DNA from 4 places in the Rhizobium sp. SRDI943 genome. Region 1 is predicted to be linked to each of the others. Evidence: riboswitches for the same ligand, from Rfam matches in the RefSeq annotation. Region 1 holds a riboswitch; each other region holds the start of a gene.
The links. A riboswitch is a leader RNA that binds a small molecule or an ion and turns the genes downstream of it on or off. The one in region 1 is predicted to bind cobalamin.
Positions count from the first base shown of each region.

Region 2: linked by a shared signal. The riboswitch ahead of AC245Y_RS17980 (CbtB domain-containing protein) and the one ahead of nrdH (glutaredoxin-like protein NrdH) in region 1 are both predicted to bind cobalamin.
Region 3: linked by a shared signal. The riboswitch ahead of bluB (5,6-dimethylbenzimidazole synthase) and the one ahead of nrdH (glutaredoxin-like protein NrdH) in region 1 are both predicted to bind cobalamin.
Region 4: linked by a shared signal. The riboswitch ahead of cobU (bifunctional adenosylcobinamide kinase/adenosylcobinamide-phosphate guanylyltransferase) and the one ahead of nrdH (glutaredoxin-like protein NrdH) in region 1 are both predicted to bind cobalamin.

Region 1 is NZ_CM172787.1:3,883,838-3,885,979, reverse strand. It holds gene AC245Y_RS19620 (heavy metal translocating P-type ATPase) at 1-242, shown strand, start outside; cobalamin riboswitch at 407-632, shown strand; gene nrdH (glutaredoxin-like protein NrdH) at 914-1,135, shown strand; gene nrdI (class Ib ribonucleoside-diphosphate reductase assembly flavoprotein NrdI) at 1,145-1,558, shown strand; gene nrdE (class 1b ribonucleoside-diphosphate reductase subunit alpha) at 1,597-2,142, shown strand, end outside.
Region 2 is NZ_CM172787.1:3,529,780-3,531,921, reverse strand. It holds gene AC245Y_RS17985 (histidine phosphatase family protein) at 428-982, opposite strand; adenosylcobalamin (AdoCbl) riboswitch at 1,060-1,202, shown strand; gene AC245Y_RS17980 (CbtB domain-containing protein) at 1,216-1,425, shown strand; gene AC245Y_RS17975 (CbtA family protein) at 1,452-2,142, shown strand, end outside.
Region 3 is NZ_CM172787.1:2,246,127-2,248,268, reverse strand. It holds gene AC245Y_RS11645 (LysR family transcriptional regulator) at 73-984, shown strand; cobalamin riboswitch at 983-1,170, shown strand; gene bluB (5,6-dimethylbenzimidazole synthase) at 1,213-1,899, shown strand; gene AC245Y_RS11635 (SDR family NAD(P)-dependent oxidoreductase) at 2,090-2,142, shown strand, end outside.
Region 4 is NZ_CM172787.1:2,410,200-2,412,341, reverse strand. It holds gene AC245Y_RS12465 (chloride channel protein) at 1-40, opposite strand, end outside; cobalamin riboswitch at 300-696, shown strand; gene cobU (bifunctional adenosylcobinamide kinase/adenosylcobinamide-phosphate guanylyltransferase) at 1,074-1,583, shown strand; gene cobW (cobalamin biosynthesis protein CobW) at 1,588-2,142, shown strand, end outside.

The DNA of each region.
Region 1 (2,142 bases):
AGACGGCGGATGCCGCCGTGCTGCACGGACGCGTTGGCGACGTGGCGCGGATGATCGAACTTTCCAAACGCACGATGCGCAACATCCTGCAGAATATCACCATCGCACTCGGGCTAAAGGCGGTGTTTCTGGTGACGACGATCGCCGGCATTACCGGGCTCTGGCCAGCGATCCTCGCCGATACCGGCGCCACCGTGCTGGTGACGATCAACGCGCTCAGGCTGCTTCGAATAAAAATATGAATGTCGTTTCGGGGAGCCGGCTTCTGCCGGCTCTTTTCTGACGGGTTCTCCACAGCGCTTTTCCGTTAACGCTTCGTTATCCACATCATACACAGTCACGGCGATTCGCTGCCGCCATTGCTGCGCTGCCACAACAACTTGTTGACGTCATCAGCGATTCGCGTACCATATCTAGTGTTCGAGGTTCCGTCGATTCGTGAGGATCGGCGGCTAAGACGGGAATACGGTGCGTTTCGCCATCATGGCGCGGCAATGCCGGAGCTGCCCCCGCAACTGTAAGCGGCGAGCAACTGTCCGATTTCAGGTCACTGGAGCATGATGCTCCGGGAAGGCTGGGGCAGGGTGCTTTGACCCGTGAGCCAGGAGACCTGCCTCGAACGAAACGTCCACGGGCGGGGTGTCCGGAAGGTCGCGTTGCATGGCTGCGGGGAATCTCCGCATCGCGTTTCGCAGGCCCGAGCCTCCGCCCCCGAAACCTTCGCATTGAGCCACTTCGGGGTGAAGTCATGTCAGTATCTCAGTTCAGGCCGCCACCCGCTAGAGGTAGAGGGCGGATCACGCCCAGCGGCTGAACGAGCCGCATCGCTGCAAAATACAGAGTGTTTTCGACGGATATCGCGAGATTTCCGATCGATGTCCTGCGTCCCAATCGCGTCGTCACGAGGAATATCATGACCATCACCGTCTACAGCAAGCCTGCCTGCGTCCAATGCACTGCCACCTACCGCGCCCTCGACCGGTTGGGCGTCGATTATGACATCGTCGATATTTCGCAGAATGCCGAAGCGCTCGATCGGGTCCGCAGCCTCGGCTACATGCAGGCGCCCGTCGTCATCGCCGGCGAGCAGCATTGGGCCGGCTTCCGTCCCGACATGATCAGCGCACTTTCCTGAGGAAAGGCGATGGCTCTGATCGTCTATTATTCCAGCCGGTCCGAGAACACCCATCGGTTCGTCGCCAAGCTCGGACTGCGCGCGGCGCGCATTCCGCCAAATGGCGCAGACGCGTTCCATATCCGCGAACCCTTCGTGCTGATCGTGCCGACCTATAGCGGCGACGGCGGCAAGGGCGCCGTTCCCAAGCAGGTGATCCGTTTCCTCAACGATACGGAAAACCGAGGACACATCCGCGGCGTGATTGCCGCGGGCAACAGCAATTTCGGCGAAACATACGGGCTCGCCGGCGACGTGATCTCAAAGAAGTGCCAGGTGCCTTACCTCTACAGGTTCGAACTGCTGGGCACAGAAGCGGATGTCGCCAACGTCAAACACGGAATGGAACGGTTTTGGACACGGGAATTCTCGAACGCCCTTTGAAAGCAGCGGAAACGCTCGACTACCACGCGCTGAATGCGATGCTGAACCTCTATGACGATCAGGGGCGGATCCAGCTCGACAAGGATCGAATGGCGGCCAAGCAGTATTTCCTGCAGCATGTGAACCAGAACACGGTGTTCTTTCACAATCTCCGGGAAAAGCTCGATTACCTCGTGACCGAGGGCTATTACGAGCAGGAGGTTCTCGACCAGTATTCCTTCAATTTCGTGCGGGATCTGTTCGACCAGGCCTATGCCAAGAAGTTCCGTTTCCCGACCTTCCTCGGCGCCTTCAAATATTACACCAGCTATACGCTGAAGACCTTCGACGGAAAGCGCTATCTCGAGCGCTATGAGGACCGCATCTGCATGGTGGCCCTGGCCTTGGCGCGCGGCGACGAGAGCCTTGCCCGCGACATGGTCGACGAGATCATTTCCGGCCGCTTCCAGCCGGCGACGCCGACCTTCCTCAATGCCGGTAAGAAGCAGCGCGGCGAACTGGTTTCCTGCTTCCTGCTGCGCGTCGAGGACAATATGGAATCGATCGGCCGGTCGATCAATTCGGCGCTGCAATTGTCGAAGCGC
Region 2 (2,142 bases), 350 kb from region 1:
ATATCACGAAAGTCTGAAATGTTTGTTGAAACCAGAAGGCGAATTATCAGAGGCGGCAGCCTGTTGCTGTGCCGCAGAGAGACCCGACGGGGCCTGTGGGGAACTAGGGCGTCGTTATCAGCGCGATCGCCTTCGTGGTTCGGGAGACCGGCTGATGCGGGAAAAGAACGAAGGCGAGCGTGCTAATGCATCGCTCGCCCTTTCTCGTGCTTCAGGCGGTGACGATCAGCAGCGGAACGCTGAAGATGAGACCGACCAGAACCGTGACTGTGGCGACACGCATAAAACGCAGGCGTCGCGTGCGCTCGCCACTCCAATCATATGTCATTCTTCCATCTCCTTGGGACAAGGAAGTAGTCCCCGCAAAGCCGGGTTCAACATAGATGACGCGATTTGCTTGTGCAAAGCTGGATAAGATCAGCAGTCTCTAATGCTGGAAGCGCAGAGACCAGCGCTGTCCGTTGCTGGTCATGCGGATGACGGAAAGCGGCTCGACGTCGCTCAGCCAGAAGGAGGAGAGCGGCGCCTGCAGTACATGCACGATCGCTGCCCGGATGACGGCCGCGTGGCTAACGGCGATCACATGGCCGCCGAGGCTCGATTGCTCATCCATCCAGCCGGCGATGCGCGTGCGCAGATCAACAAGGCTCTCGCCGCCATGCGGGGCCGCTTCCGGATCGCTCATCCACCCCACGAGGTTCTCCGGCTCTTCGGTCCCGATGGCCGCGATCGACCTGCCGGCCCAGCGGCCATGGTCGCAGTCGCAAAGCGCCTGATCTATTTGGGCTTCGAGGCGGAGCGCATCGGCAGTCTGACGGGCGCGCAAGGCGGGGCTCGTGACAATAAGGTCGGCGCGGGGCAGAGCGATCATCCTGCCGGCCTCCTCCACTGCCTTGTCCTCCAGCGGTTCGTCGAGCGGGAACAGGGCCTTGCGGCTTGCCGCCGTCGCGCCATGGCAGATCCAGGTGAGGCGCGTGTTCACAGCCGTTCTTGCCTCCCGGAATGCGGCGACAGCGTCCTTCGCCGGCTTGTGAAGTTTCGTTGACAGTCTCTTCGGCGTGCAGATATAACCGTGCTGTTGCGGGTTTGGAAGCCGGTGTAAGTCCGGCGCGGTCGCGCCACTGTGACCAGCGTGTCGAAAGCTCTTCGCGCTGGAAGTCAGACCCTACTGCACGAGCACTCTTTCGACTGAACGCGTCATTCCCGGAGGAATACATGTCTGACACCACTTTCGCGCCCGTAGCAGTACCGGCGCCGATCCCTGTAGGAGAGATCCTGCCCTGGGCGATCTTCGGCGGCCTGCTGATGCTCATCGTCCTCTATTTCGTCGGCACCGAGGAAGGCGCGATGGCGCTGTTCAACGGCATGTATGTGCACGAATTCGTGCATGACGGCCGCCATCTCCTCGGCTTTCCCTGCCACTAAAGCGCTTCGCGATCGGAGTTCCTGACATGGTTGGAAACCTTCTGCTTCGCGGCATGCTCGCGGGCCTGATTGCCGGCATCCTCGTTTTCGCTTTCGCCCATATTTTCGGCGAGCCGCTGGTCGATGCGGCGATCGCTTTCGAGGAGGCAAGTGCCCAAGCAGCCGGCGAGGCTGCCGAACCCGAAATCGTCAGCCGCGCCACACAGGCCGGTCTTGGCCTTTTCACCGGCGTCATGGCCTACAGCGTCGCCGTCGGTGGGCTCTTCGCGCTCGCTTTCGCTTTCGTGCAAGGCCGCTTCAGCAGCCTTTCGCCGCGCGGTACCTCGGCCGTCATCGCCATCGCCGCCTTCGTGGCGGTCGTGCTTGTTCCCAGCATCAAATATCCCGCCACTCCGCCGGCGGTCGGCAATCCCGACACGATCGGCGTCAGGACCGAACTGTTCTTCCTGATGATCGTCGTTTCGCTTGCCGCGCTCATTGCCGCGGTGGCGCTGTCACGTCGTCTCTCCGGGCGCTTCGGTCCCTGGAACGGCGCGACTATCGCCGGCGTTGCCTATCTCGTCTTCATCGGCCTCGTGCTCTCTCTGCTGCCGCCGATCAACGAGGTGCCGGAGAACTTCTCGGCGATGGTGCTCTGGCGTTTCCGCACCACTTCGCTCGGAATGCATGTGATCCTCTGGGCAACGCTCGGCCTCGCCTTCGGGGCGCTGGCGGAAA
Region 3 (2,142 bases), 1.6 Mb from region 1:
CATAATCGTCACTTGACCATAACTGAATTGGATGATTTTCTATTTCAGAAACAACAATTTTGGATGATTGATATGACGATGCTCGATGTGGATGCGGTCCGGGCGTTCGTGACTATTGCCGAGCTGCAGAGCTTCACCCGCGCCGCTGAGGCGTTAGGCAGCACCCAGGCCGCAATTAGCGTCAAGTTGAAGCGGTTGGAGGAGCGGCTCGGCCACAGGCTGATCGAGCGGACCCCGCGTTTGGTGCGCCTGTCGGCGCAGGGCGCGGTCTTTCTTCAATCCGCGCGGGATTTCATCGGCGCTCATGATCGTGCGGTCGCAGCTCTTTCCTCGACAAGCCGGCACTTCACGCTCGGCATAGCCGCGCATGTGGCGGGGCCGGAGGTTCCGACGATTCTGGCGCGTCTCAGCGCTCACGATCCAGGGCTGACGATCGAGGTGCGGCTCGACAATTCTCGAGTGTTGCTCGATGCATTCGATCGCGGTGAGCTGGATGCGGCGATCATTCGCCGGGAGGAGGACCGGCGTGACGGCGAGGTGCTGGGGCCGGAGCATTTCGGGTGGTTCGCGGCACCGCAGTTCGAGTATCGCCGCGGCGAGCCGCTGCGTCTTGCTGCGCTGTCACCGTCCTGTGGCGTCCACAACATCGCCACCCACGCGCTCGATGGTGCAGGAATCGCGTGGAACGAGGTTTTCCTCGGCGGGGGCTCGCTGGTGATGACGGCGGCGGTGTCGGCTGGACTTGCGGTCGCGGCATTCTCCCACCGTCTTGCGCCGGTGGGCTCGATTGAAGTGAGTCAGCGCTTCAGCCTGCCGCCGCTGCCCTCGTCGGAGATTGTCCTGCATTCGACACTAACGGATGCAAGATCGCGCTCGGCGCTCAGAACGCTGGCTGCGGCGTTCAGGGAACATCGCGCCGCTGCCAAACCGAACGCGGCTTCAACGCCACATCGGGTCCAGCTTGCCGCCGCGCCGGTTTCCTGAAATAGATGCGCCGTCAGGTGCCCGCCGGTAAGGCGGGAGAATCGGGAATCCGGTGCAAGACCGGAACGTGCCCAACGCTGTAAGGCCGACGCCTGCCGCTTCATCACGCCACTGGCTTTTCGCCGGGAAGGCTGCGGCAGACGGATGACGCCGAGTCAGAAGACCGGCCTGGCAAGATAGACCGATCCGCGCGGACGGCGGGGCGGTCGCGTTGTTTGGGATTTGACGATGCGACCCTTTGATGAGGATGCCCTTTCGGCGGCATCCGGTTTTTCCTTGATCGAACGCGAGGCCGTCTATCACGCGATCATGACGCGGCGTGACGTTCGCAGTCAGTTCCTCCCCGACCCTTTGCCCGACGATGTCGTGAAGCGGTTGCTGACGGCAGCGCATCACGCGCCGTCGGTTGGTTTCATGCAGCCGTGGAATTTCATTCTGGTGAAAAGCCCAACTGTGCGGGCGCGCGTCCGGGACGCCTTTGCGAGCGCCAACGAGGAGGCGGCGCAGATGTTTGCCGGCGAGCGGCGGCAGGCCTACCGCGCCCTCAAGCTCGAAGGCATCGTGGAGGCGCCGCTCGGCATATGCGTGACCTGCGATCCCACGCGTAGTGGCAGCGTGGTGCTGGGGCGCACCCACAATCCGAAGATGGATTCATATTCGACCGTCTGCGCCATCCAGAATCTCTGGCTGGCGGCGCGGGCGGAAGGGGTCGGCATCGGTTGGGTCAGCATTTTTCGCGAAGGCGATCTAAAGAGCATTCTCGGCATACCCGAGCATATCGAGGTGGTCGCCTGGCTCTGTGCCGGTTTCGTCGACCGGCTCTATGACGAGCCGGAACTCTCCGTCAAAGGCTGGCGGCAGCGGCTACCGCTCGAGGAACTCGTCTTTCATGATGGATGGGGACTGAACGCCTAGGGCAGTGCGGTGGAGCATCGCCTCAATCGCACAGTCACGCCATTGACAGTCAAGGTGAGCAAACCGGTATCGCCGACGCCGTGCGAGGCCGAGATGTCTTTATTCCTGACCGTCATATCGATACGCTGAAGGCGAAGTCCCGGAATTGGATATTCGGCTATCGGCGGCTCAATCGGAGGATAACGGCCCAATGAACATGATCGACTTGAAGGAACGCATCATCGTGATCACAGGCGGTGCGCG
Region 4 (2,142 bases), 1.5 Mb from region 1:
GCAGCGCGCGGAAACGGCGCCGATCCAATTTCATAAGCATGGCTAGACAACTAGGCGGGGAGAGGCCCGGTCAAGGGCGGAGATGGTCGGGCACTCCGCTTGCGACGCAATTGCGGCGAAAAGCCGGCGCGCGGGATAAATATTTATGACGTAAGTCTCTGATAAAAGACGATATTTTAGGTAGAGTAAGTCGTGTTGGCGTGGCAACGCCTCGTAGCCGGTGATCGAGCGGCCGCCAAGGCCGGTTGACTTCACCCCTGCGCTTGCCTAACCATCCCGATAACGGATGGTCGACTGACCATCCTGACATAACGGATGGTTCCGGATCGGTGTTACGCCCTTCCGGATGAAAAGGGAATGTGACGGGGCGGACCCAAGCCGGGCGCCTTCATCACAGCCGACCCCGCGACTGTAGAGCGGTCAGGGTCTTCCATCCGGCATCAAGCCCTTCCGGCTCGGAGCCTGCAATCGTGCGGGCGGGCGGGATGGGCGACATGCCGGGAAAGCCACTGGATATGCATGGTGATCAACCGGGGTCGGACGCCTCTCAAGTCTACGAATCGTCCACCTTTTCACTGATGCAGCCGGGAAGGCGAGGATGATCCGCTGGCACGATCAGGGCGACCGGTTTCCGGTCTGCCCCGATCGCGGCCGATAACCGCGAGCCAGGAGACCTGCCATGCGTGCCGGGCGAGAAGCCCACACCTGGGCACTATGCCCGTTGCCAGCACGGAGGTTGTCTTGGCTGAACGATTGAATTCGGCGCGGCCTGGTGCAGCGCGCGCGACGCCTCCAAGCAGTGCTGCAAGAGGTGTGCTTTCGGCCGTTTATGTCGAATGCTGGATCCCCCCCTCTGTCCTGCCGGACATCTCCCCCACAAGGAGGGAGATCGGCAAGCAGCACGACCGTCGTCCCACATCAATTGTTTGGAGAAAAGCTCTCGGCGATTCAATCTCTCCCCTTGTGGGGGAGATGTCCGGCAGGACAGAGGGGGGTGTCACACCCTCAGTAGCCGAGAAAGGTGCACTCGGAACAAGCCACGGCTACGCACTCTCCCTGAGAGGCGTTTGAGCATGACTGCCACCTTCATCCTCGGCGGCGCACGTTCCGGCAAATCCCGCTTCGCCGAAGACCTCGTGACGGCAAGTGGCCTCGATCGCCACTACCTTGCCACCGGCCGTGCCTGGGACGAGGAGATGCAGGCGCGCATCACGCAACACAAGGCCGATCGCGGTCCGTCCTGGACGACGCATGAAGAGCCGCTCGACCTCGTCGGCAAGCTCGCCGCCATCGATGGCGAAGGGCGCATCGTGTTGATCGATTGCCTGACGCTCTGGGTCACCAATCTGATGATGGAGGAGCGGAACATGGCGGCGGAATTTGCCGCACTTGCCGATTTTCTGCTCGGCGCGAAGGCGCGGCTCGTTTTCGTTTCCAACGAGGTCGGTCTCGGCATCGTGCCCGACAATCGCATGGCGCGGGATTTTCGCGATCATGCCGGCCGCTTGCACCAATCGATCGCGGCGAAGGCCGCCGAAGTTTATTTCATCGCGGCAGGTCTGTCGCTGAAAATGAAGGGTTAAGTCCATGAACCAGCAGAAGATTCCCGCAACCGTCATCACCGGCTTTCTCGGCGCCGGCAAGACCACGATGATCCGCAACCTGCTCACCAATGCCGGCGGTAAGAAGATTGCGTTGATCATCAACGAATTCGGCGATCTCGGCGTCGACGGCGACGTGCTGAAGGGCTGCGGTGCGGAGAATTGCACCGAGGACGACATCATCGAGCTGACCAACGGCTGCATCTGCTGCACCGTTGCGGACGATTTCATTCCGACGATGACCAAGCTGCTCGAGCGCGAACAGCGGCCCGACCATATCGTCATCGAGACTTCTGGCCTTGCCCTGCCGCAGCCGCTGGTCGCCGCCTTCAACTGGCCCGACATTCGTACCCAGGTGACCGTCGACGGTGTGATCACGGTGGTCGACAGCGCCGCTGTTGCCGCCGGCCGCTTCGCCGACGACCATGATGCCGTCGATGCGCGCCGCGCCGAGGATGAATCGCTCGATCACGAAAGCCCGATCGAGGAGCTGTTCGAGGATCAACTGACCTGTGCCGACCTCATCGTGCTCAACAAGACC